3 regions of the Pantoea sp. X-Soil-ISGK-421 genome follow, and region 1 is predicted to be linked to each of the others. Evidence: predicted binding sites of a transcription regulator. Region 1 holds the regulator's gene; each other region holds the start of a gene.
The links. The regulator CRP, encoded in region 1, controls carbon source genes, mostly activating them, when cyclic AMP is high. The targets are predictions, from matches to a motif close to ATGTGANNNNNNTCACAT.

Region 2: yrbN (protein YrbN) is a predicted target of CRP. The motif match lies at 3,573-3,590, and genes of this name have one in related genera.
Region 3: AC6I8K_RS13145 (YfcZ/YiiS family protein) is a predicted target of CRP. The motif match lies at 6,331-6,348, and genes of this name have one in related genera.

The regions. Positions count from the first base shown of each region.
Region 1 covers NZ_AP035979.1:3,730,563-3,738,303, reverse strand. The annotation lists gene AC6I8K_RS17335 (aminodeoxychorismate synthase component II) at 1-451, shown strand, start outside; gene argD (bifunctional acetylornithine/succinyldiaminopimelate transaminase) at 539-1,759, shown strand; gene AC6I8K_RS17325 (YccS/YhfK family putative transporter) at 1,756-3,834, opposite strand; gene crp (cAMP-activated global transcriptional regulator CRP) at 3,893-4,525, opposite strand; gene AC6I8K_RS17315 (OsmC family protein) at 4,830-5,234, shown strand; gene AC6I8K_RS17310 (phosphoribulokinase) at 5,315-6,184, opposite strand; gene AC6I8K_RS17305 (YheU family protein) at 6,246-6,464, opposite strand; gene AC6I8K_RS17300 (hydrolase) at 6,467-7,483, opposite strand; gene AC6I8K_RS17295 (LysE family translocator) at 7,544-7,741, shown strand, end outside.
Region 2 covers NZ_AP035979.1:569,706-577,446, forward strand. The annotation lists gene rpsO (30S ribosomal protein S15) at 1-30, shown strand, start outside; gene pnp (polyribonucleotide nucleotidyltransferase) at 340-2,478, shown strand; gene nlpI (lipoprotein NlpI) at 2,608-3,492, shown strand; gene yrbN (protein YrbN) at 3,597-3,653, shown strand; gene AC6I8K_RS02560 (DEAD/DEAH family ATP-dependent RNA helicase) at 3,670-5,595, shown strand; gene AC6I8K_RS02565 (SDR family NAD(P)-dependent oxidoreductase) at 5,663-6,409, opposite strand; gene AC6I8K_RS02570 (AraC family transcriptional regulator) at 6,593-7,510, shown strand; gene AC6I8K_RS02575 (luciferase-like monooxygenase) at 7,514-7,741, opposite strand, start outside.
Region 3 covers NZ_AP035979.1:2,827,766-2,835,506, forward strand. The annotation lists gene prmB (50S ribosomal protein L3 N(5)-glutamine methyltransferase) at 1-793, opposite strand, end outside; gene smrB (endonuclease SmrB) at 952-1,500, shown strand; gene sixA (phosphohistidine phosphatase SixA) at 1,657-2,139, opposite strand; gene fadJ (fatty acid oxidation complex subunit alpha FadJ) at 2,347-4,464, opposite strand; gene fadI (acetyl-CoA C-acyltransferase FadI) at 4,464-5,774, opposite strand; gene AC6I8K_RS13145 (YfcZ/YiiS family protein) at 5,941-6,237, opposite strand; gene fadL (long-chain fatty acid transporter FadL) at 6,597-7,741, shown strand, end outside.

The DNA.
Region 1 (7,741 bases):
GCCGCTGACGCATCTGGTGATTTCACCTGGCCCATGTACGCCGGATCAATCCGGCATTTCGCTCGCGGCTATTCGCCATTTCGCCGGACGCGTGCCGATTCTTGGCGTTTGCCTCGGGCATCAGGCGATCGCACAAGCCTATGGTGCGCAGGTGGTGCGCGCGCGCCAGGTGATGCACGGCAAAACCTCGCTGATCCAGCACACCAGTCAAGGTGTGTTTCGCGGTCTGAACAATCCGCTTACTGTGACGCGCTACCATTCATTGATTGTGGCGCGCGATTCGCTGCCTGCTGAGTTTGAAGTCACCGCGTGGAGCCTGCGCGATGGCCAGCCGGATGAGATCATGGGTTTCCGCCATCGTCGCTTGTCGCTGGAAGGCGTGCAGTTTCATCCGGAAAGCATTCTCAGTGAGCAAGGGCATCAGCTGCTGGCTAATTTCCTCAACGCGTAACTTATGTTTGCCTTCGTGTGATTTTTTATGCATATTTTGTGATTATAATTTCACATCAGCTCAACAAATAACCCGATGAGGTCGTCAATGGCAGCGGAAAAACTAGCGGTAACCCGGGAAACGTTCGATAACGTTATTTTGCCTGTTTATGCACCTGCGCAGTTTGTGCCGGTTAAAGGCAAAGGCAGCCGAGTGTGGGATCAGCAGGGCAAAGAGTATATCGATTTCTCCGGCGGTATCGCGGTGACTGCATTGGGCCATTGCCATCCGGCGCTGGTGGAAACGCTGAAAACGCAGGGCGAAACGCTGTGGCACACCAGCAACGTGTTCACCAACGAACCGGCGCTGCGTCTGGCCAGCAAACTGATCGCTGCTACCTTTGCCGATCGGGTATTTTTCGGTAACTCCGGTGCGGAAGCCAACGAAGCGGCATTCAAGCTGGCGCGTTATTACGCCTGTAAAAAACACAGCCCGTTCAAAAGCAAAATCATCGCCTTTCACAATGCCTTCCACGGCCGCACGCTGTTTACCGTGTCGGTTGGTGGCCAACCGAAATACTCCGATGGTTTCGGTCCAAAACCGGCGGATATCGTGCATGTGCCGTTCAACGATCTTGAGGCGGTCAAAGCGGTGATTGACGATCATACCTGCGCCATCGTGGTCGAGCCGATTCAGGGCGAAGGTGGCGTTGTGCCGGCTACGCAAGAATTTATGCAAGGTCTGCGCGCGCTCTGTGATGAACACCATGCGTTGCTGGTGCTGGATGAAGTGCAGAGCGGCATGGGCCGCAGCGGCAAACTGTTTAGCTATGAACATTACGGCATTAAGCCCGATATCCTCACCACCGCGAAAGCGCTGGGCGGCGGATTCCCGGTGAGTGCGATGCTGACTACCAACGAAATTGCCTCGGTGATGGCGCCGGGCGTACACGGCACCACCTACGGCGGCAATCCGCTGGCCTGTGCGATTGCCGAAACCGCGTTGGATATCATCAACACGCCGCAAGTGCTGGCAGGTGTAGAAGCACGTCGTCAGCAATTTGTTGAAGCGCTGCAAGCCATCGACAGCAAATTCGCTATCTTTAGCGAGATTCGCGGCAAAGGTCTGCTGATGGGGGCCGCGCTGAAGCCGCAGTTTGCCAGCAAAGCGCGTGACATTCTCAACGCTTGCGCAGCGGAAGGGCTGATGATTCTCACTGCGGGCACCGATGTGATTCGTTTTGTGCCGTCACTGGTGATTGAACCTACCGATATCGCCGAAGGCATGACGCGTTTCGCCCGCGCGATTGAAAAGGTACTGGCCGCTTAATCCGCTTTAGGACGTAACACCTTGAGCCAGCGACCATGATGCGGTCGCTGGCTCCACGCCAGTGAAGAGATGGTGTGCATGACGTTAAGGTGCTGCAAGATCCGCTTCACATGCTGTTCGACAATCGTCACCGGCCCTTCATTAAGATTCTCCGGCGCCTCCAGAATATTACTGTCGTTGCCCGGCCCGTCATATGCCAGCCGCTGCTGACAACGCTGCAGCGCGATTTCACAGGATTGCAGATAACGTTCTGCCAGCTTCGCCGTCAACATGGTGTGTTCGCGCGCCAGGATCGTCATGGCGTTAATATGCTCGACAATGAACTGACTGTGCGTTACCCACATGCGCATATCTTTTAGATATTGCAGGTTAAAGCCCGGCTCGCTCGATGCCTGGTTCAATGAGTTGAACAGCGCATTGTGCGCCTGATTAACCTTCATGCGCTGATAAGCCAGTTTCTCGGGCGACTGTTCCGGTCCCAGCAACAGTCGCAAGGCATCCTGATACGCTTCCAGCGCATCGTGTGCGTTCTTGCGCAGCAGCCCGCTTTGCCACTGCGGCCACAACCAAATCATCCCGGCGAAGGCAATCAAACAGCCCATCAGGGTATCCATCATGCGTGGCAGTAAAAATTGCGCGCCGTTAAGTGACAGCAGCTGCAGCGAATACACTGCGGTGACGGTGAAGCCAATCATCGACCAGCCATAATATTTCCGCGTGATCAGATAACTTGCCAGCGTGATCCCCAGCATAAACAGCAGCGTGATCGATTCCGGCACCGCCAGCTGTAGCGAGGCGGCAGCGATCAGCAAACCCGCAAAGGTGCCCAGCGCACGGTGCTGAATACGCACGCGTGTCGCGCTGTAGCCGTTCTGGCTGACGAACATGATGGTCATCAGAATCCAGTAAGGTTTGGGAATGTTGAAGAACAGCGCCAACGCGCTGCCAAACATCAGCATCACGGCGAAACGAGCGGCGGTGCGTAACGCGGAAGATTTGAACGACAGATAACTGCGCAACGCCGGCAACAGCGGCAAACGGCGCTGGCGATCGGCCATCAGGTCACGTGTGTAGAGTGGCTTCTGCGTGCGCAACACGCGGGCGATGCGACTGAAGTGATACAGGCAGAAGTTGCCGACCGGATTATCCGGATGCTGGCGCGCAATTTTCTCCAGCGCGCCGAGCTGTTTCTCCATGTGAAAACGATCGGGTAATTGATGGTAGAGGATCGCATCGGCCAGCACGCGCAGCCGGGCTGAGATGATTTTGGCGTTCCAGCGAATCACCGCTTCGGCGTGGCTCTCCTCCACGAGCTTTTGCACCTCTTCGGGCTGATGCAAACTCACCGAGATGTGTTCCTGTAAATCCAGCGCCACCTGAAAAGCGCGTGTCAGACGTTTGTGGCTGTTATCACGGCTGGCCGACAACATGTGCATTTGCTGGTAGCAGGTCGTGATGAGATCGACCGCCTTTTGCTGGCGTGCCAGCAGGGGGGGCAGCGCTTTTTCCGGATCGGTCAACTGCGTCAGTAAGGTGTATTTGGCATCGCAATAATCGGCCAGCTCACGGAACAGCAGGCTAAGCGATTCGCGCATCGGCTGCTCTTTCCACAGCCAGAACCAGAACCAGTTGAACAAGCCGTACCACAGCGTGCCGCCTATGTAGAGCAGCGGCGGCACCCACATCGGCATGCGTCCCACTAAACTGAGCGTAAAGATGGCGGCGATTAACGTCGCGGGGAGCAGGCGCGCATGCAGTGGGCCGATTTCACCGGTCACGCCAATCAGCAGCGGCAGCGCCAGCAAAATCAGCGGCAGCGGAATTTGGTACGCGGTGAGGATTTGCATCAGGAAACTGCCGGTGGCAAACAGCGAACCCCCTACAATCAGGCGTTTGAAGAAGCGTTTGTGCGGCGTATCCAGCCCCGCCATATTGCAACAGGCAGGCACTAACGAGAACAGCAGACCTTTTTGCAGATCGCCAAACAGCCAGCCGAGAGCCACAGGCAGGCACAGCACCAGCGTTTGCCGCAGCGCATAGTTAACTTCAGGATGATAGATGATTCGGCGCCACATCAGCTCATCGCAAATAGAAACGGCGCGATGTTGCCATCACGCCGTGGGTGAGAAGAAATTAGCGGGTGCCGTAAACGACGATGGTTTTACCGTGTGCGGAGATCAGATTCTGATCTTCCAGCATTTTCAGGATACGACCCACGGTTTCGCGTGAGCAGCCCACGATCTGACCAATCTCCTGACGGGTGATTTTGATTTGCATCCCGTCCGGGTGAGTCATCGCATCTGGCTGTTTGGCCAGATTTAGCAGCGTTTGCGCGATACGTCCGGTCACATCGAGGAAGGCAAGGTTGCCCACTTTCTCAGATGTCACTTGCAGACGACGCGCCATTTGCGACGAAAGTCGCATTAAAATATCCGGGTTTACCTGAATCAGCTGACGGAATTTTTTGTATGAAATTTCAGCCACTTCGCAGGCAGACTTCGCACGCACCCAAGCACTGCGTTCCTGGCCTTCTTCGAAAAGACCGAGTTCGCCGATAAAATCTCCCTGATTGAGATAGGAGAGAATCATCTCTTTGCCTTCTTCATCTTTAATCAGTACCGCTACGGAACCTTTCACGATGTAGTACAGCGTTTCCGCTTTCTCACCCTGATGGATGAGCGTGCTTTTGGATGGATATTTGTGAATATGGCAATGGGACAGGAACCATTCGAGTGTAGGGTCTGTTTGCGGTTTGCCGAGAACCATTCGCTATTATCCTCTGTTGTAATCGTGCCCAAAATACAGGGGGCATTTTTCCCTGTCAGGCGGTTTAATCGTCGAGCGTTTCCAGTAAAGGAAAAATTATTCCGGGTGGACTCTTAAGCTACGCTTTTGATTCTTCCCGCCTTCGTCTGTAATGACGAAAATATTTTCAGCACTGTTTGTAGCACAGCTTTAGCGAGCTGTCTTGTGTTGTCTCGCTTCAGCAGAAGGGGGATTACTCTGGATTGCTGTTTGTCAGGTGAAAGCGTACTCTGGCGGCAAAACCGCCTCTTCAGGAGAAAGAATAATGCAGGCACGAGTGAAATGGGTGGAAGGTTTGACCTTTCTCGGAGAATCCTCATCCGGCCATCAGGTATTAATGGACGGTAATTCCGGTGATAAAGCGCCAAGTCCAATGGAGATGGTGCTGATGGCGGCGGGCGGTTGTAGCGCTATTGATGTGGTGTCGATCCTGCAAAAAGGGCGCAGCGATGTCGCCGATTGCGAAGTGAAACTCACTTCAGAACGTCGGGAAGAAGCGCCACGTATTTTTACCCACATCAATCTCCACTTCATCGTCAGCGGCAAAGCGTTGAGCGACAAGGCGGTTTCACGCGCTGTTGATTTGTCAGCGGAAAAATATTGCTCGGTGGCGATCATGCTGGGCAAAGGCGTGGAAATTACGCATAGCTACGAAGTGATCGCGCTTTAATGCTGGCAGGTGCGCATTAATGCGCACCCTACAAAACGCTCTCATTTCGTAGGGTCGCCATTCATGGCGACCAATGACACTCACTCAATCCGCTTCCCTTCAATGAGTCGCTGCACCAGCGGTAGCATAATCAGCTCCATCGCCAGTCCCATTTTTCCGCCCGGCACCACCAGCGTATTGATGTGGGAGATAAACGATCCCTGAATCATCGACAGGAGATAGGGGAACGCGATGCCTTCCAGACCGCGGAAATGAATCACTACGAAACTTTCGTCGAGCGACGGAATTTCGCGTGCCGCAAATGGGTTGGACGTATCAACGGTTGGCACACGCTGGAAGTTAATGTGGGTGCGTGAGAACTGTGGCGTGATGAAGTTGATGTAATCCTCCATCGAACGCACCACCGAATCCATCACCGCCTCACGCGAATGACCGCGCTCGCCCGTGTCGCGCACCAGCTTCTGAATCCACTCAAGATTAACAATCGGGACTACGCCAACCAGCAAATCGACATGCTCTGCGACATTTTGCTGCTGCGTGACCACGCCGCCGTGCAAGCCTTCATAGAACAGCACATCAGTGTTCTCCGGCAGCGGTTGCCAGGGGGTGAAAGTGCCCGGCACCTGATTCCACGGCACGGCTTCGTCGTATGTGTGCAAATATTTACGCGATTCGCCCAAACCGGTTTGGCCGTAATGCCTGAACGTCTGCTCAAGCAAGCCGAAGTCGTTGGCTTCCGGGCCGAAGTAACTGATATGGCGACCCAGATCGCGCGCCTTGCGGATCGCCATGTCCATTTCCGGACGCGTGAAGCGATGGAAACTGTCGCCTTCTACTTCCGCTGCATGCAAATTCAGCTGCTGGAAAATCTTACGGAAGGCAAGGCTGGTGGTAGTGGTTCCGGCGCCGCTGGAACCGGTAACGGCAATAATTGGATGCCTGGCTGACATAACAGAGCTCCCTGTGAGGTCCGGCGATGAGCATTGTTACCACGAATTGCCGCGGGGTGCATCAGCCGCGGAATTCACCTTTTGGCATGATATTGATGGATTCATGCAGTTCCGACCACACCAGCACCACATCGCCACGCTCCAGCTGGCGGCGCACGTCGGCAACTTTTTGCAGTAAACTGCGTTCCTGCTCGCCATAATCAGTACCTTCGCGTAACACAAAGGTTTCAATCAGGTTTTCCAGCGTGTCCGCTTCGAGTTCTTGCCAGGGAATAATCACAATTACACATCCAGATACGTTGAGAGCCAATCGGGTACGCGCTGTTCCAGCCACATTTTCGGTTTAAGCAAGGTGCCGCCGACAAAGCCAACGTGGCCGCCTTGCTGCGTCAGTTGATACTGAATCGATGCTGAAAGCTGGTCAGGTTGCGGAATAACCGCATCGGTCATAAAGGGATCGTCTTGCGCATGAATAATCAGCAGCGGTTTACGCACGCCGGTCAGCAGCGGCATCGCGCTGGCACGTTGATAATAGTCGTTCGCGTCAATAAAACCGTGCGCACGTGCGGTTATCGCATCATCAAATTCGCGTAAGCGGCGAAAAGCGCGCAGTTGGGCGAGATCGACCGGCAACGTGCCGGGCCAGGCGTGTAATTTACGCGTGGCGTTTTTCTTCAGCCGCGTCAGCAAATAGTGCTGATAGAAACGCGAGAAGCCGACATCCAGTTTGGTGCTGCATGGCTCGAGCGCCAGCGGCGCCGAGATGGCAATGGCCGCATCAATCGGTACATCGTGACCTTGCTGACCCAGCAGGCAAGCGAGCATGTTGCCGCCCAGGGATACGCCGACGGCGGCGGTTGGCACGGTGCCCCATTCGCGCTGCAGCCAGTTAAGAAAGTAGGTTGCGTCTTCGGTTTCACCGGAGTGATAGATGCGCTTTAAGCGGTTCGGTTCGCCGCTGCAGCCGCGGAAGTGCATTACCACCGCCAGCCAGCCACGCGCTTGACACGCCTGCATCAGGCCGTGCGCGTAGGGACTGCGAAAGCTGCCTTCCAGACCGTGAAACATCACCATGCGCGGCTTATGACGCGCCTGCGCCGGGTCTTCACTCCACGCTAAATCAACAAAATCGCCGTCCGGCAGGTCAAGACGCTGCCAGTGCGGACGTAAGGTAACGCGGCGACGTAGAATGCGCGGCAGCAGCGTTTGCAGATGCGCGTTAGTGAATCCGCGCAGTGGTTTAAAGCGCTCGCCGCTGGGGCGATCAAAATAGCTTGGGTAAAGGCTTGTCTGATGCATAAGTCGCTGATAGCTTCGATGGGTTGTTCGCTTTACTGGGTGAGGAGCACCCGAATATACATGGAACTGAGTCTTTTTTTATCAATGTTAGGTTTTCTCTGGGTCGCGGCCATCACGCCCGGGCCCAATAATATGTTACTTACGGCCTCGGGTGCTAATTTTGGCTTCCTGCGCACCCTTCCGCTGCTCATTGGTATCATGATCGGCATGCAAGTCATGTTGCTGATGGTGGCATTTGGCATTGGCGGTCTTATCCTG
Region 2 (7,741 bases), 3.2 Mb from region 1:
CTGATCGAAAGCCTGGGTCTGCGTCGCTAAGTCTGAAGAATCTGATCAAGGATGTAGCGCATGCACTATGCAAAAAAACGCATCTGACGATCAGATTTGTGCGAGTTTCGCGAAAAGGGGGCCTTTATGGCCCCTTTTTTCGAGCAATCCGCAGCAATCCGGACCAAACTCATGTATTGTTGCAGAGAGTGATCTTTGCTTGCAGAGGTTCGCGCGGCTAATGAGAGGCTTTACCGCATGGGCGGTTAAGGTTGTCATTAGTCGCGAGGATGCAACTAAAGATCGGTAATCCCCGGCGCGCCAGAATGGGCTGCGCCCCTGAATTTAAGGACTTAAATTTTGCTGAACCCGATCGTACGCAAATTCCAATATGGTCAGCATACCGTCACGCTGGAAACCGGCATGATGGCGCGCCAGGCTACTGCTGCAGTTATGGTAAGCATGGATGACACTGCTGTATTCGTTACCGTTGTTGGCCAGAAAAAAACCAAACCAGGTCAGGATTTCTTCCCGCTGACGGTTAACTATCAGGAGCGTACTTACGCTGCTGGTCGTATCCCGGGTAGCTTCTTCCGTCGTGAAGGCCGTCCAAGCGAAGGCGAAACCCTGATCTCACGTCTGATTGACCGTCCAGTTCGTCCACTGTTCCCGGAAGGCTTCATTAACGAAGTTCAGGTGATTGCGACCGTGGTTTCTGTTAACCCACAGGTTAACCCAGATATCGTTGCAATGATTGGTGCTTCAGCTGCTCTGGCACTGTCTGGTCTGCCGTTCAATGGCCCAATCGGCGCTGCGCGTGTGGGTTATATCAACGATCAGTACGTGCTGAACCCAACTGCCGATGAAATCAACGAATCCCGTCTGAACCTGGTTGTTGCCGGTACCCAGAACGCGGTTCTGATGGTGGAATCTGAAGCTGACATCCTGACTGAAGAGCAGATGCTGGGCGCCGTGGTTTATGGCCACGACCAGCAGCAGATCGTTATCGAAAATATCAATGCGCTGGTTGCCGAAGCCGGTAAACCACGTTGGGATTGGCAGCCACTGCCAACTAACGATGCGTTGATCGCACGCGTTACTGCATTGGCAGAAGCGGGCATCAGCGATGCCTATCGCATTACTGATAAGCAAGAGCGTTACACTCAGGTTGGTGCTGTAAAAGACGCGACCATCGCTGCTCTGCAGGCTGAAGATGAGACGCTGGATGCTGGTGATATCGCTGACATCGTTCATGACCTTGAGAAGAGCGTTGTTCGTAGCCGTATTATCCGTGGCGAACCGCGTATCGATGGCCGTGAGAAAGATATGATTCGTGGCCTGGACGTGCGCACTGGCGTACTGCCACGCACGCACGGTTCTTCACTGTTTACCCGTGGTGAGACGCAGGCGCTGGTTACCGCAACTCTGGGTACCGCACGTGATGCGCAGAATCTGGATGAGTTGATGGGCGAGCGTACTGATAGCTTCCTGTTCCACTACAACTTCCCTCCGTACTGTGTAGGCGAAACCGGTATGGTTGGCTCACCAAAGCGTCGTGAGATTGGCCATGGTCGTCTGGCGAAGCGTGGCGTGCTGGCAGTGATGCCTAAGCAAGCTGATTTCCCATACACCGTTCGTGTGGTTTCAGAAATCACCGAATCTAACGGTTCTTCTTCAATGGCTTCCGTATGTGGTGCTTCTCTGGCACTGATGGACGCTGGCGTACCGATCAAAGCAGCCGTTGCCGGTATTGCGATGGGTCTGGTTAAAGAAGCTGACAACTTTGTGGTTCTGTCTGACATCCTCGGTGACGAAGATCACCTCGGCGATATGGACTTCAAAGTAGCTGGTAGCCGCGACGGTATCACTGCGCTGCAGATGGATATCAAAATCGAAGGCATCACCCGCGAAATCATGCAGGTTGCTCTGAATCAAGCGAAAGGTGCGCGTCTGCACATCCTGAGCGTGATGGAACAAGCAATCAGCACGCCGCGTCAGGAAATTTCTGAGTTCGCGCCGCGTATCTACACCATTAAAATCAGTTCAGACAAGATCAAAGATGTCATCGGTAAAGGCGGCTCGGTAATCCGTGCACTGACTGAAGAAACCGGCACCACCATCGAAATCGAAGATGACGGCACCGTGAAGATCGCTGCAACTGATAGCCTGAAAGCTAAAGAAGCCATTCGTCGTATCGAAGAGATCACTGCTGAGATCGAAGTTGGCCGCGTTTACTCGGGTAAAGTGACACGTATCGTTGATTTCGGTGCCTTCGTGGCAATCGGCGGCGGTAAAGAAGGTTTAGTTCACATCTCTCAGATCGCAGACAAGCGCGTAGAGAAAGTGACCGACTATCTGCAGATGGGCCAGGAAGTTCCAGTGAAAGTTATGGAAGTGGACCGTCAGGGCCGTGTACGCCTGAGCATCAAAGAAGCGACAGAGCAGAAACCAGCGGAAGAAGTTGCTACCGCTGTATCTGATGCATCTGACGCCGAGTAAGCGTTTACCGATTAACCACTCCCTGCCTGGCGGGGAGTGGTGTTTAGATCATCGCGAGGGCGGGAATCCTTGTGCACAGCAGGAGGATGACAGGATGGTCGTCCCAATGTTTGTATTCGGGAGTGGGAAATGAAGCCTTTTTTGCGCTGGTGTTTTGTTGCGACAGCTATCACGCTGGCAGGATGCAGCAACTCCAATTGGCGTAAGAACGAAGTTCTGGCAGTACCTTTGCAGCCCACACTGCAGCAAGAGGTGATCCTGGCGCGAATGGAACAAATTCTTGCCAGTCGTGCCCTGACCGATGATGAACGCGCACAGCTATTATATGAGCGCGGAGTGTTGTATGATAGTTTGGGTCTGAGGGCATTAGCGCGGAACGATTTTTCGCAAGCGCTGTCTATAAGACCAGATATGCCAGAGGTATTTAACTATCTTGGTATATACTTAACGCAGGCAGGCAATTTTGATGCTGCCTATGAAGCGTTTGATTCTGTACTTGAGCTTGATCCAACTTACAACTATGCGCATTTAAACCGTGGTATCGCCCTCTATTACGGCGGTCGATACAAGTTAGCGCAAGATGATCTGCTGGCGTTTTATCAAGACGATCCTAACGATCCTTTCCGCAGCCTTTGGCTCTATCTCGTTGAAAGCGATATGGATGCCGACAAGGCAAAAGTTACGCTGAGACAGCGTCATGACAAAGCGGTCCGGGACCAATGGGGATGGAATATTGTCGAGTTCTACCTTGGCGACATCAGTGAAAAAACATTGATGGAACGTCTCAGGGCGGACGCAACGGATAACACCTCGCTCGCTGAACATCTCAGTGAAACCAACTTCTATTTAGGTAAGTACTACCTAAGTCTGGGGGAGAAGGACGACGCGAAAGCGTTGTTCAAACTGGCGGTGGCTAACAACGTAAATAACTTTGTTGAGCACCGATACGCATTGTTGGAACTGGCGCAACTCGGCCAGACACAAGACGATTTATCAGAATCTGACCAGCAATAGCTGACGAACTTTTATTGCCTGAATATCTGTAAAGTCATCATCTTCAGAGATGAGGGCTTTTCTGTTCGTCAAAACTTCTAATTTGAGCCGGTTCACACTTTTTGATGAAAATGACTGAAAGTTTTCACGACGAGTTATGTAGACTGGCCGCCGCAATCTAAGAGGCACGTGTACTACATGACTGATATCCAAACCACTACTGAAATTCAAACCACTTTTGCTGACCTTGGCCTGAACGCCGACATCCTCGAATCACTGAACGGTATGGGCTACGTAAAGCCTTCTCCAATCCAGGCTGAGTGTATTCCTCACCTGCTGGCTGGCCGTGATGTGTTGGGTATGGCGCAGACCGGTAGTGGTAAAACCGCGGCATTCTCATTGCCGCTGCTTAACAACATTGATCCTACTGTTAAAGCACCGCAAATTTTGGTGCTGGCACCTACCCGCGAATTGGCGGTACAGGTTGCTGAAGCCGTCACTGAATTCTCTAAACACATGCGTGGCATTAACGTTGTAGCCCTGTATGGCGGCCAACGTTATGACGTGCAGCTGCGCGCACTGCGTCAGGGACCACAAGTTGTTGTAGGTACGCCAGGTCGTTTACTGGATCACCTGAAGCGTGGCACGTTAGATCTGTCTAACCTGCGTGGTCTGGTGCTGGACGAAGCTGATGAAATGCTGCGTATGGGCTTCATCGAAGACGTTGAAACCATTATGGCGCAGATTCCAGACGGTCATCAGACCGCGCTGTTCTCCGCAACCATGCCAGAAGCGATTCGTCGCATTACCAAGCGTTTCATGAAAGATCCACAGGAAGTGCGCATTCAGTCAAGCATGACTACGCGCCCAGACATTTCTCAGTCTTACTGGACCGCTTACGGCCGTAAAACTGACGCGCTGGTTCGCTTCCTGGAAGCTGAAGATTTCGATGCAGCCATCATCTTCGTGCGCACCAAAAATGCCACGCTGGAAGTGGCCGAAGCGCTGGAGCGCAGCGGTTATAACAGCGCAGCATTGAACGGCGACATGAACCAGGCACTGCGTGAGCAGACGCTGGAGCGTTTAAAAGATGGTCGTCTTGACATCCTGATCGCTACCGACGTTGCAGCACGTGGTCTGGACGTTGAGCGTATCAGCCTGGTGGTAAACTTTGATATCCCAATGGATGCTGAGTCTTACGTTCACCGTATCGGTCGTACCGGCCGTGCTGGTCGTGCTGGTCGTGCGTTGCTGTTCGTTGAGAACCGCGAGCGTCGTCTGCTGCGCAACATCGAACGTACCATGAAGCTGACCATTCCAGAAGTTGAGCTGCCGAACGCAGAACTGCTGGGTGAGCGTCGTCTGGCTAAGTTCGCAGCGAAAGTACAGCAGCAGCTGGAAAGCAGCGATCTGGACCAATATCGCGCACTGCTGAGCAAAATGCAGCCGGGCGAAGATCTGGATATCGAAACTCTGGCCGCAGCACTGCTGAAAATGGCTCAGGGCGAACGTCCACTGATTCTGCCACCAGAAGCACCGCGTCCAGCGCGTCGTGAATTCAGCGATCGTCCTGACCGTGGTGAGCGCCGCGATTCACGTGATTCTCGCGGTCCACGCGAAAGTCGTGAGAGCCGCGATGGCGATCGTCCACGTCGTGAACGTCGTGACGTTGGCGAAATGCAGCTGTACCGCATTGAAGTGGGCCGTGATGATGGTGTTGAAGTTCGTCACATTGTTGGCGCGATCGCTAACGAAGGCGACATCAGCAGCCGTTACATTGGTAACATCAAGCTGTTTGGTACCCACTCAACCATCGAGCTGCCGAAAGGCATGCCGGGCGAAGTGCTGCAGCACTTCACGCGTACGCGTATTCTGAACAAGCCGATGAATATGCAGCTGATGGGTGATGCGCCGGTACACGAGCGTAGCGAACGTCGTCCTGCTGGCGGCGGTGAGCGTCGTGGTAGCGGTGCTCCGCGTGATGGTGCACCACGTGGCGAAGGCGCTCCACGTCGTTTCACCGAACGTCGTGAAGGTGGCCGTGAAGGCGGACGCTTCAGCCGTGACGGTGGTCGTGGTCCGCGTCCAGATGGCGCTGCTGCACCACGTCGTCGTGACGCATAAGCGATAAACGCTGAAAGTAAAAAGGGACGCTCATGCGTCCCTTTTTTATGCCTGTGGAAAATTAATTTTACACGCCACCGGCAATCAGCACGCGTTCACCGGTCACGTATGCTGACTCTTCTGACGCCAGAAACAGCGCGACTTGTGCTACATCTTCCGGCAAACCAAAACGTCCCAGCGGCGTTGCCGCAATCAACTGTGCTTTCAACTCCGGATGCATCTTCTTCGCTGCCAGCAAACCCTCGGTCAAGATAATGCCGGGTGCTAACGCATTAACGCGAATATTGCGCGGTCCCCACTCCCGAGCAAGGCCTTGCGTCAGCGTATCAATTGCACCTTTGGTTGCTGCCCAAAGCACCGAACCTGGCGTACTTCGTTGGCTATTCAGGGCGCTCAGGTTGATGATGGAACCGCCGCGAACGGGGAAATGTTTAGCCGCCTGCTGACACACCAACAAGGTACCCAACAGATTCACATTCAGCTGCTGCTGCATTTCGCTGATGCTGAGGTCAGTAAAGGCACCGTGGTGAAAAATACCGGCGTTATTCACTACAATATCGGGCGCGCCAAACTGCTCAATGCTGCTAGCGAACAGCCGCTGCACATCGCTCTCGCGCGAGATATCAGCCTGTACGGCGATGGCGTCGCTACCCAGTGCCTGGATGTCGGTCACTACATCCGCCGCACCCACTTCGTCCTGAAGATAATTCACCACCACCCGAGCACCGGCCGCCGCGAAAGTCATGGCGATGGCGGCACCAATGCCTTTCGAAGCGCCCGTCACCAGCGCAATTTTGCCTTCAAGTGTTTTCATCGTGTCTCTCCACCTGAGATTTCGGGGAAGGTAAAGCATGCGCTGCCCATCCAATTTGGTGGTAGCGCAATCCTGCAAGCTTTTTGCACGATCCTGCAAATCTACTGTTCAAGGACTAGGCACCACGCGAACCACACGCGAGAATATCTCCTCAATAATGTCATCTCGCGGAGCACAGAACGCATGATTCATCAGGAACAATGGCAGCAGTTGGTGGCAATCATCGCCCGCCACGCGCCGCAGGATGGTCGTCACTACTGCCCGATCGATTTTCTCTCTTTCGGCCGCAGTTCTCAGCCCACCAGTTTGACGCACGTGGCGACCTGGGCCAGCTTTGCCCTGGTCGCACAAGGGCAAAAAGCGCTGCGCATGGGCGACGATGTGATGCATTACGGGCCGGGCGATTTGTTGCTGGTGACGCTGGATATGCCGGTGCAATCCTGCGTGGTCATGGCGACGCCAGAGAAGCCCAATCTTGGTGTCGGCATCACCATCAATGAAACGCGTCTAATGCGTTATCTGGAACACTTTCCGCACCATCACGTCGCCACTACGGCGATCAGCGAGCGCGGCATCGCCGTGCATAAAGTCGCGCCACCGTTGGTTGATGCGGTGATGCGTTTAGTCGAGTTGCTGGATCACCCGCAGGACATTGCTGCGCTGGCACCGTTAATTGAGCAGGAGATTTTCTATCGTCTGCTGACCGGGCCAGAGGGGCCGCGCATTCTCAACATGGCGCTGACGGAACGGCCAGGCAACAAAGTGGCGCGCGCCGCACGTTGGCTGCGTGAAAACTTTCATCAGCCGTTGAAAATGGATCATCTGGCGAGCAGCGTGGGAATGAGTATTTCGTCGCTGCATCATCACTTTAAAGCGGTGACGGCGATGACGCCGATGCAGTATCAAAAGCAGCTGCGGCTTAACGAAGCGCGGCGTTTGATGTTGATTGAGAAGTTGGATGCAGGAACGGCAGGCTATCGGGTGGGTTATCAGAGTGCATCGCAGTTTAGTCGCGAATACAGCCGTTTTCACGGTCAGTCACCGGCGCGTGATGCGCGAACGATTGCGGTGGGACCTGAGTGGTTAAACCCACCGCAATGATGTTTACAGCGTACGCGCGGCTTCCATCGCCAGTGCGAAGGAACGCAGACGCGCCTGCGAATCGTAGATCTGGCCGTTGACCATAATTTCATCCGCCTGGGTTTCGCGCATTAGCGCGGCGAGACCGCTGCGGACTTTATCGCTATCGCCCACAATCGACATGCTCAATGCTTGCTGCACGCCATATTGCTCAGATGGCGACCACAGATTATCCATGTTCTCCACGGGGGC
Region 3 (7,741 bases), 900 kb from region 1:
TGTTACCGACTTCGCAAATCAGCACGCCTTGCTCGGTGAGGTAATCGGGGGCACAGGCCAGAATGCGGCGTACCAGTTTCAGGCCGTCGCTGCCCGCTGCCAGACCGAGTTCCGGCTCGTGGCGGTATTCATTCGGCAGATCGTCCATATCTTCCGCATCCACGTAAGGGGGATTGGTGACGATCAAATCGTATTTCACCGGCGGCAAGTTGCGGAACAGATCGGCGCGGATAGGCGTAACGTGGTTCAGCAGCCCATGCTCTTCGATGTTTTGCTCGGCAACAGCCAGCGCATCGGTGGAGATATCCACCGCATCCACTTCCGCTTCCGGGAAGGCATATGCGCAGGCAATGGCGATGCAGCCGCTGCCGGTACACATATCGAGAATGTGATTAGGCGCATCGCTGATCAAACCGGCAAATCGGTTCTCAATCAGTTCACCAATCGGTGAACGCGGTACTAACACGCGTTCATCAACGTAAAATTCGTGGCCGCAGAACCAGGCTTTATTGGTGAGATAAGCCACTGGAATGCGCTCGTTGACGCGGCGAATCACGCGCTCAACAATGCGATGACGCTCGCTGGCAGTGAGGCGCGCATTGCGCATATCTTCTGGAATATCCAGCGGCAGCCACAGCGTTGGCAGAACCAGTTGGACTGCTTCGTCCCAGGGATTATCCGTGCCGTGGCCGTACCAAATGCCTGCCGCCGAAAAGCGGCTGACAGCCCAGCGCAGCATGTCCTGAATGGTGTGCAGTTCATTCACTGCCTCATCGACGAAAATCTTGTCCACGTAGCCCTCCGCAGGCCATAAAATCAATCGGCCGATAGTGTGCCACGAAGCCGGGCAGAATTCAGCGCAGCGAGGCGAAAAAGCTGACATTTGTTAACGCTAACGGTTAAGGTATGCCACCGGCTGTTAACCAGCCTTTTCTGACCTATTACAGAGCCATGAGTAAGAAAACGCCGCTAAGCCAGGACGATCAGCAGATGTTCCGCCAGTTGATGAGTGGGACGCGCAAGTTGAAACAGGACACCATTGTGCACAAACCGGTGGTAAAAACGCGTGAACTGCCGTTAAAACGCCTGATTTCAGAACAAGCCGATAACAGCCATTACTTCTCTGACGAGTTTCAGCCACTGTTGTCCAGCGAAGGACCGATGCGTTACGTGCGTGCTGACGTCAGCCATTACGAGCAGAAAAAATTGCGTCGCGGCGATTACACGCCAGAAATTTTTCTCGATCTGCACGGCTTAACGCAGATGCAGGCCAAGCAGGAGCTCGGCGCGCTTATCGCCGCCTGTCGCCGTGAGCATCTGTTCTGCGCCAGCGTAATGACAGGACACGGTAAACATATCCTCAAGCAGCAGACGCCGCTGTGGCTGGCACAGCATCCGCATGTGATGGCGTTTCATCAGGCACCGAAAATGTTTGGCGGCGACGCCGCGCTGCTGGTGTTGATAGAAGTGGAAGAGTGGCAACCGCCAGAACTGCCTTAATAAGGCATCCAGCCAACATACATCCCCAGGATGCTGACTTTAGTCAGTGACTGGGTGAGCAAGTGCAGCCAACGCACCTGCAGCTTGAAGTATGGCGGCTAGAAAAGGAAAGGGCCGCGTTTGCGGCCCACTGAGAGAGTATAAATCTCAGAGAAATTAGATTGCTTTGGCCAGTTTTGATGGGCTGACCTGCCACTCCAGCTTGCCTTCGCAGGCATCTGCATCAAAGTTCACGCAGGCTATTGCTGAAGTCGCGAACATCGGCGGCGCTTCCTGCGGGCAGAGTTCAGACACCAGATATCCCACCAGCGGCAGATGCGAAATCACCAGCGCCGACTTGATCCCTTTTTGTGCCAGCGCCTGCAGATAACAAGCCACCATGCCCGGATCGCCGCCCGGCGTGAGTTCCGGTAACACATCCTGCCCTTCCGGCAGCTTCAAGGTTTCGCGCACCGTTGCGAGCGTTTGCTCGGCACGCAGATAGGGACTGACTAATACCCGATCGATATCTGGCGTTTTGCCGTTGAGCCAACTCGCCATCGCTCTCGATTCATCACAGCCACAGAGTGTGAGAGGTCGAACAGAATCACTCGCTGCTTCCAGAGCTGCGTCGCCATGACGCATGATAAAAACTTGCATAAAGCACCGCTGTTGTTTGTCGATATCGCCCGGTACCACAGCACCAGACGCTTCATTCTGCGAATGAACGGTGTGTTTTACCCCAATGGCTTGAGTATAGTCAACCGGTTGTTTATTAAATAAGCAAATCTCAGAATGGTGCCGCGCTTACCGCTGCGCGGCTCTCTGACTAACCCGCTGAATCTCTGTGCCTATTCACGATTGTGCTTAAGTGTAAAAATTCGTTTGCTCTTCTGACATTGCGATCAGCGCCTCACTCGGCGTAAAACGATCGCCGTGCTGCTGCATTAATGACCTTAATGCGTTGACGATATCGCCAATGCCTCGCTGATCCATATAGCGAAACGGACCGCCAAGGAACGGTGGGAAACCGATGCCAAATACCGCCGCGATATCACCATCACGCGCGCTGCGGATTACCGCTTCATCCAGGCAGCGTGCCGCTTCGTTCAGCATCATCAACACGCAGCGCTCGGCGATCTGCGCTTCACTCTGCTTCGCCTGCGGTTTGATGTTCAACAACGTGTAGAGGGACGCATCAGCTTTACGCCTGCCCGGCCAGCGCGAGCGATGATAAAGATAGAAACCTTGGTGGTTTTTGCGCCCTTTTCTACCGTCGGCCAGAATTGCGTTCGCGGCTGGGGGTGCACTGAAACGTGAACCGTAAGCCTGTTCGAGAATCGGGCTGATTTTGCTACCGACATCAATTCCCACTTCGTCAAGCAGCTGCAGCGGTCCAACCGGGAAACCGAATTTCACTAAAGCGCGATCGATATGCTCAATCGGCTCACCTTCCTGCAAGCAGTGCATCGCTTCATTTATATAAGGCGCGAGAATGCGGTTAACGTAAAAGCCGGGACGATCCGCCACGACAACTGCAGTTTTGCCCTGCTGACGTGCCAACTGCACCGTATTCGCCAGCGTTTGCGCCGAGGTATTGGCATGAGGAATGACCTCCACCAACGGCATTTTGTCCACCGGGCTGAAGTAGTGCAGCCCGATAATATTTTCCGGTCGCTGCGCGTTAGCGGCAATCTCCGCAATCGGCAGTGACGAGGTATTGGAGGCGAAAATGGTATGCGGCTGGCAATGGCTTTCGATTTCGTTGACCATCTGCTGCTTGAGCGCCAGATCCTCAAATACCGCTTCAATCACCAGATCGCGCTGACTAAACCCTTGATAATCGATGCCGCCGCTGATGCGCGCCATCTGTTGCTGACGTTCGGCCGCCTTTAGCTGGCGCCGCTTCACCTTGTTGCTCAGGAGATCCCAGCTGTATTGCAGCGCATGATTCACGCCGTTGAGATTGATGTCTTTAATGCGCACCGGCAAACCGGCTTTCAGCGCGGTGACGCTGGCGATGCCGCCACCCATCAACCCGCCGCCGAGCACGCCAATCTGCTTCAGCGCTTGCGGCTCAACACTGGCCATCGCCTCTTTCTTTAAAGCGGTTGAGGCGAAGAACAGGCTGCGCAACGCCGCCGATTCTGGTGTCATCGCCAATTGGCCAAAGGCGCGCGCTTCCGCTTCGTGCCCGGCGCTGCTGCCCTGCTCCAGACCCATGCGCACCACGTCAAGAATACGCTCGGCCGCAGGATAGTTACCCTGGGTTTTGCTGTGGGTTTGACGCCGCGCCAGCGAAAACAGCACCTGACGCGCAATCGGCCCCTGCAGTAAACGATCGCGGCGCGATAGCTCCCGGCGTGCGCCTTTTCCTTTATGTACACGTGCTATCGCCGTTTCCAGCAGAATCGATTGCGGCACCGCGTCATCCACAATCCCGAGCTTGAGCGCCTGCTTAGCACGCAGCTGTTTACCGGTGAGGATCAGCGGCAGCGCCTGCTGCACGCCAATCAGGCGCGGCAACCGTTGCGTACCGCCGGACCCCGGCAGCAGACCGAGTTGTACCTCCGGCAAACCGAGACGCGTTTTGTCATCCAACGAACAGATGCGAGCATCACAGGCCAGCGCCAGTTCCAGACCGCCGCCAAGACAGGCACCGTGAATCGCTGCCACGACAGGAAACGGCAGCGCAGCAATCATCGCCATCACCTCTTGTCCCTGTTTTGCCAGCGCCTCCGCTTCTTGCGCCGTTTTGCAGTTGGCGATCATGCTGATATCTGCTCCGGCAACAAAGTTGTCCGGTTTACCGGAGATCAACACTAATCCGACCAAATCCTTATGGCTGCGCGCTTGATCCAGCACCGCTTTAATCTGCGGCACAAACTCGGCCTTCAACGTGTTCATCTTCTCGCCCGGTACGTCGAGGGTGATCACACCAACATGGTCGAGACGCATATGTAAATGAAAGGCAGATTCGCTCATTATTCGGCCTCCAGAACCATTGCCGTGCCCAGGCCTCCCGCCGCGCAGGCGGTGACCAATCCTAAACCGCCGCCGCGCCGCCGCAGTTCCTGCAACGTTTGCGTGATCATGCGTGCGCCGGTGGCGGCAAACGGATGTCCATAAGCAATCGATCCGCCGAGCACGTTAAAGCGTTCTTCATTGACTTCGCCCAGCGCATGAGGACGATTTAACACCTCGCGCGCAAAACGTTCATCGCGGAACATTTTTAAGTTCGCTAAGGTCTGTGCGGCAAAGGCTTCATGCATATCAATCAGCGTCAGATCGTTAAGCGTGATGCCGGCGCGATCCAGTGCCAGCGGCGAGGCGTAAGCGGGACCCAACAGCATGTCCTGCCAGACATCAATCGCGGTAAAAGCGTAGCTACGCAGATAGCCCAAAGGTTGAATGCCAAGCTCACGCGCGCGCCCTTCGCGCATCAGGATCACTGCCGCGGCGCCATCGGTCAGCGGCGTGCTGTTGGCGGCGGTCACTGAACCGTGGCGGCGATCAAATGCCGGACGCAGTTTAGCGTAATCGGCAGCGCTGGCGTTGAAGCGGATATTGTTGTCCTGCTCGATAGGTGCTTTCCACGGCGGGACAAACGCTGGCATGACTTCCTGCGTTAGTACGCCCGACTGCCAGGCGCGCGCAGCATGCTGGTGCGAACGCAGCGCTAACCCGTCTTGCTGCTCACGTGTGATGCCGTGACTTTTCGCCATCTGCTCGGCGGTATCGCCCATGCGCAACCCGGTGGAATACTCCGCGACTGCCGGTGGCACCGGCATCAGATCGCGGGGGCGTAAACGACGCAGGATGCTGAGTTTTTGGCTGAAGCTGCGGGCTTTATTCAGATCCACCAGCGCACGCGCCAGGGTTTTACTGACGCCAATCGGCAGCACTGACGATGAGTCCGCGCCGCCCGCAATACCGGCATCAATGGTGCCTGCCATCAGGCTTTCCGCCACGTTTGCCACCGCCTGAAAGCTGGTGGCGCAGGCGCGACTCACGCTGTACGCATCGGTATGCACGCTTAGTCCGCTGCTCAGGACAATTTCACGCGCAATGTTGGGCGCTTCCGGCATCTGTACCACCTGACCAAACACCAGTTGGTCGATGACGTCGACCGGTAATTCGCTGCGCGCCATCAGTTCGCTGATCACCATGCGGCCCAACTCCAGTGCGGGAATGCCGTGAAAATCGGTCGCTTGACGGGCAAAAGGGGTTCGTAATCCGTGGGTTATGGCGATACGTTCGCCCTGACGCGTCAGCAGCGGCTGCGCTTTGCTCATTGCAATCACCTGTAATTTTCGACCGGGGCATCATTGCCAAACAGGTCTGACCTGATCATCAGTGTTAACTAAGTGTTGCTAAGTAGCCAATAACCAGAGGAAAAAAGTGCGAGGGAATACACGAAAAAGAGTTAACGCTGCCGAAGGGAGTTCGGCAGCGGCGGGATTAACGTAAGCCGAGCTGGAAAATCAGGGTTTCAGCCTGGCAGGCAAAGGTGAAGTCGATAGTCAGGCGCACAGCGTCGCCTTCATTGGCAAAATCCGCGCGAATTTCGCAAGGATCGGATTCCACCTGACGCGCGCGTTCAGTCAAATGCGCCAGCATCGCATCCGCCGCATGACGATCGGCAAATACACCAGACCAGCTTGCGGTGCAATCGGTGTTATCCATAACGGTACCCACATCTACACAGCAACAGGCCGCCGTTTCGTTAGCACTACACTTTTTAATGGCATCAGTCATGGTTTTCTCCTGACGATAAATTCAACATGATCGGATCATTTTCTGCCGCAAAGTGTACGCCTGCTGCGTTTTCACATCCACGATCACGCCGCTAAGTGACGAATATCACACTAAAAATTGATCCAGAACAAAATTGAAAGCGCTGTCGTCAGTGAACCGCTAAGATTTTGTTAAGCAGATCTGATTTTATCAATCAAATTGGAAATATCTCAAAAACATTATTGCAACAAATACACAGGTCGGACCTATACTCGTCGCACTGGTCTGATATGTGGTTTTGCCATCAGTCCCTACAATTCGCCGCTCTTTGTTACGCGACGTAACAACGTTAAATAATAAATCTAGATGAGGTTGTGGTCATGAACCATAAAAACCTGTTTGCAAAGTCAGCTGTGGCAGCTGCAGTAACGCTCGTCTGTTCTCATGTTTACGCCGCGGGCTTTCAACTTAATGAATTCTCAGCAATTGGTTTAGGTCGTGCTTATTCCGGTGAGGGTGCGATGGGTGATACCGCCGCCTCTGCCAGCCGCAACCCGGCAACCATGGCGTTAATGGATCGCCCCTCTTTCTCCATCGGCGCGGTGTATATTGATCCTGAAGTGGATATCAGCGGTCAGAGCCCATCTGGTCGCAGCCTTGATTCAAAAAATATTGCCCCAAACCAGTGGATTCCCAATATCCACTATGTACAGCCGATTAACGATCAATGGTGGATTGGCGCTTCAGCCACCTCGAATTATGGTCTGGCAACCGAATTTAATGATGGTTATACCGCGGGCGGTTACGGCGGCAAAACCGACCTGATGACCGGTAATTTTAATGTCAGCACGGCTTATCGACTGAATGAACACTTCAGTTTCGGTATCGGATTTGATGCGGTCTACGCCAAAGCGAAAATTGAGCGTTATGCCGGTGAAGCAGGTGCAGTAGCTGGATTACCCGCCGATACCCAGATTGCGCATTTAAAAGGTGATGAGTGGAGCTACGGCTGGAACGCCGGCATCCTGTACGAAGTGGATAAAGACAACCGCTTTGGCTTTACCTACCGTTCAGAAGTCAAAGTGGACTTTGACGGTGACTATAAGAGCAACATCCCCACCGCCTTCAATGGTACGCCGCAGGCACTTGCTTTAGGTCTGCCTTACGGCACAAGCGGCACCACTATCCCGGGTTCTCTGACCTTAAATCTGCCTGAGATGTGGGAAGTTTCCGGTTGGCATAAAGTAGCGCCGCAATGGGCCGTGCACTATAGCCTGGCGTACACCAGCTGGAGTCAGTTCCAGGAACTTAAAGCCACCGGCAGCAATGGCCAGACGCTGTTCTACAAGGATGAAGGCTTCCACGATGCCTATCGAATTGCGTTGGGTACTACGTACTTCTATGACGATAACTGGACCTTCCGCAGCGGTATCGCCTTTGATGACAGCCCGGTTCCGGCCGATAAGCGCTCTATCTCCATCCCGGATCAGGATCGCCTGTGGTTGAGCGCCGGTGCGTCATACGC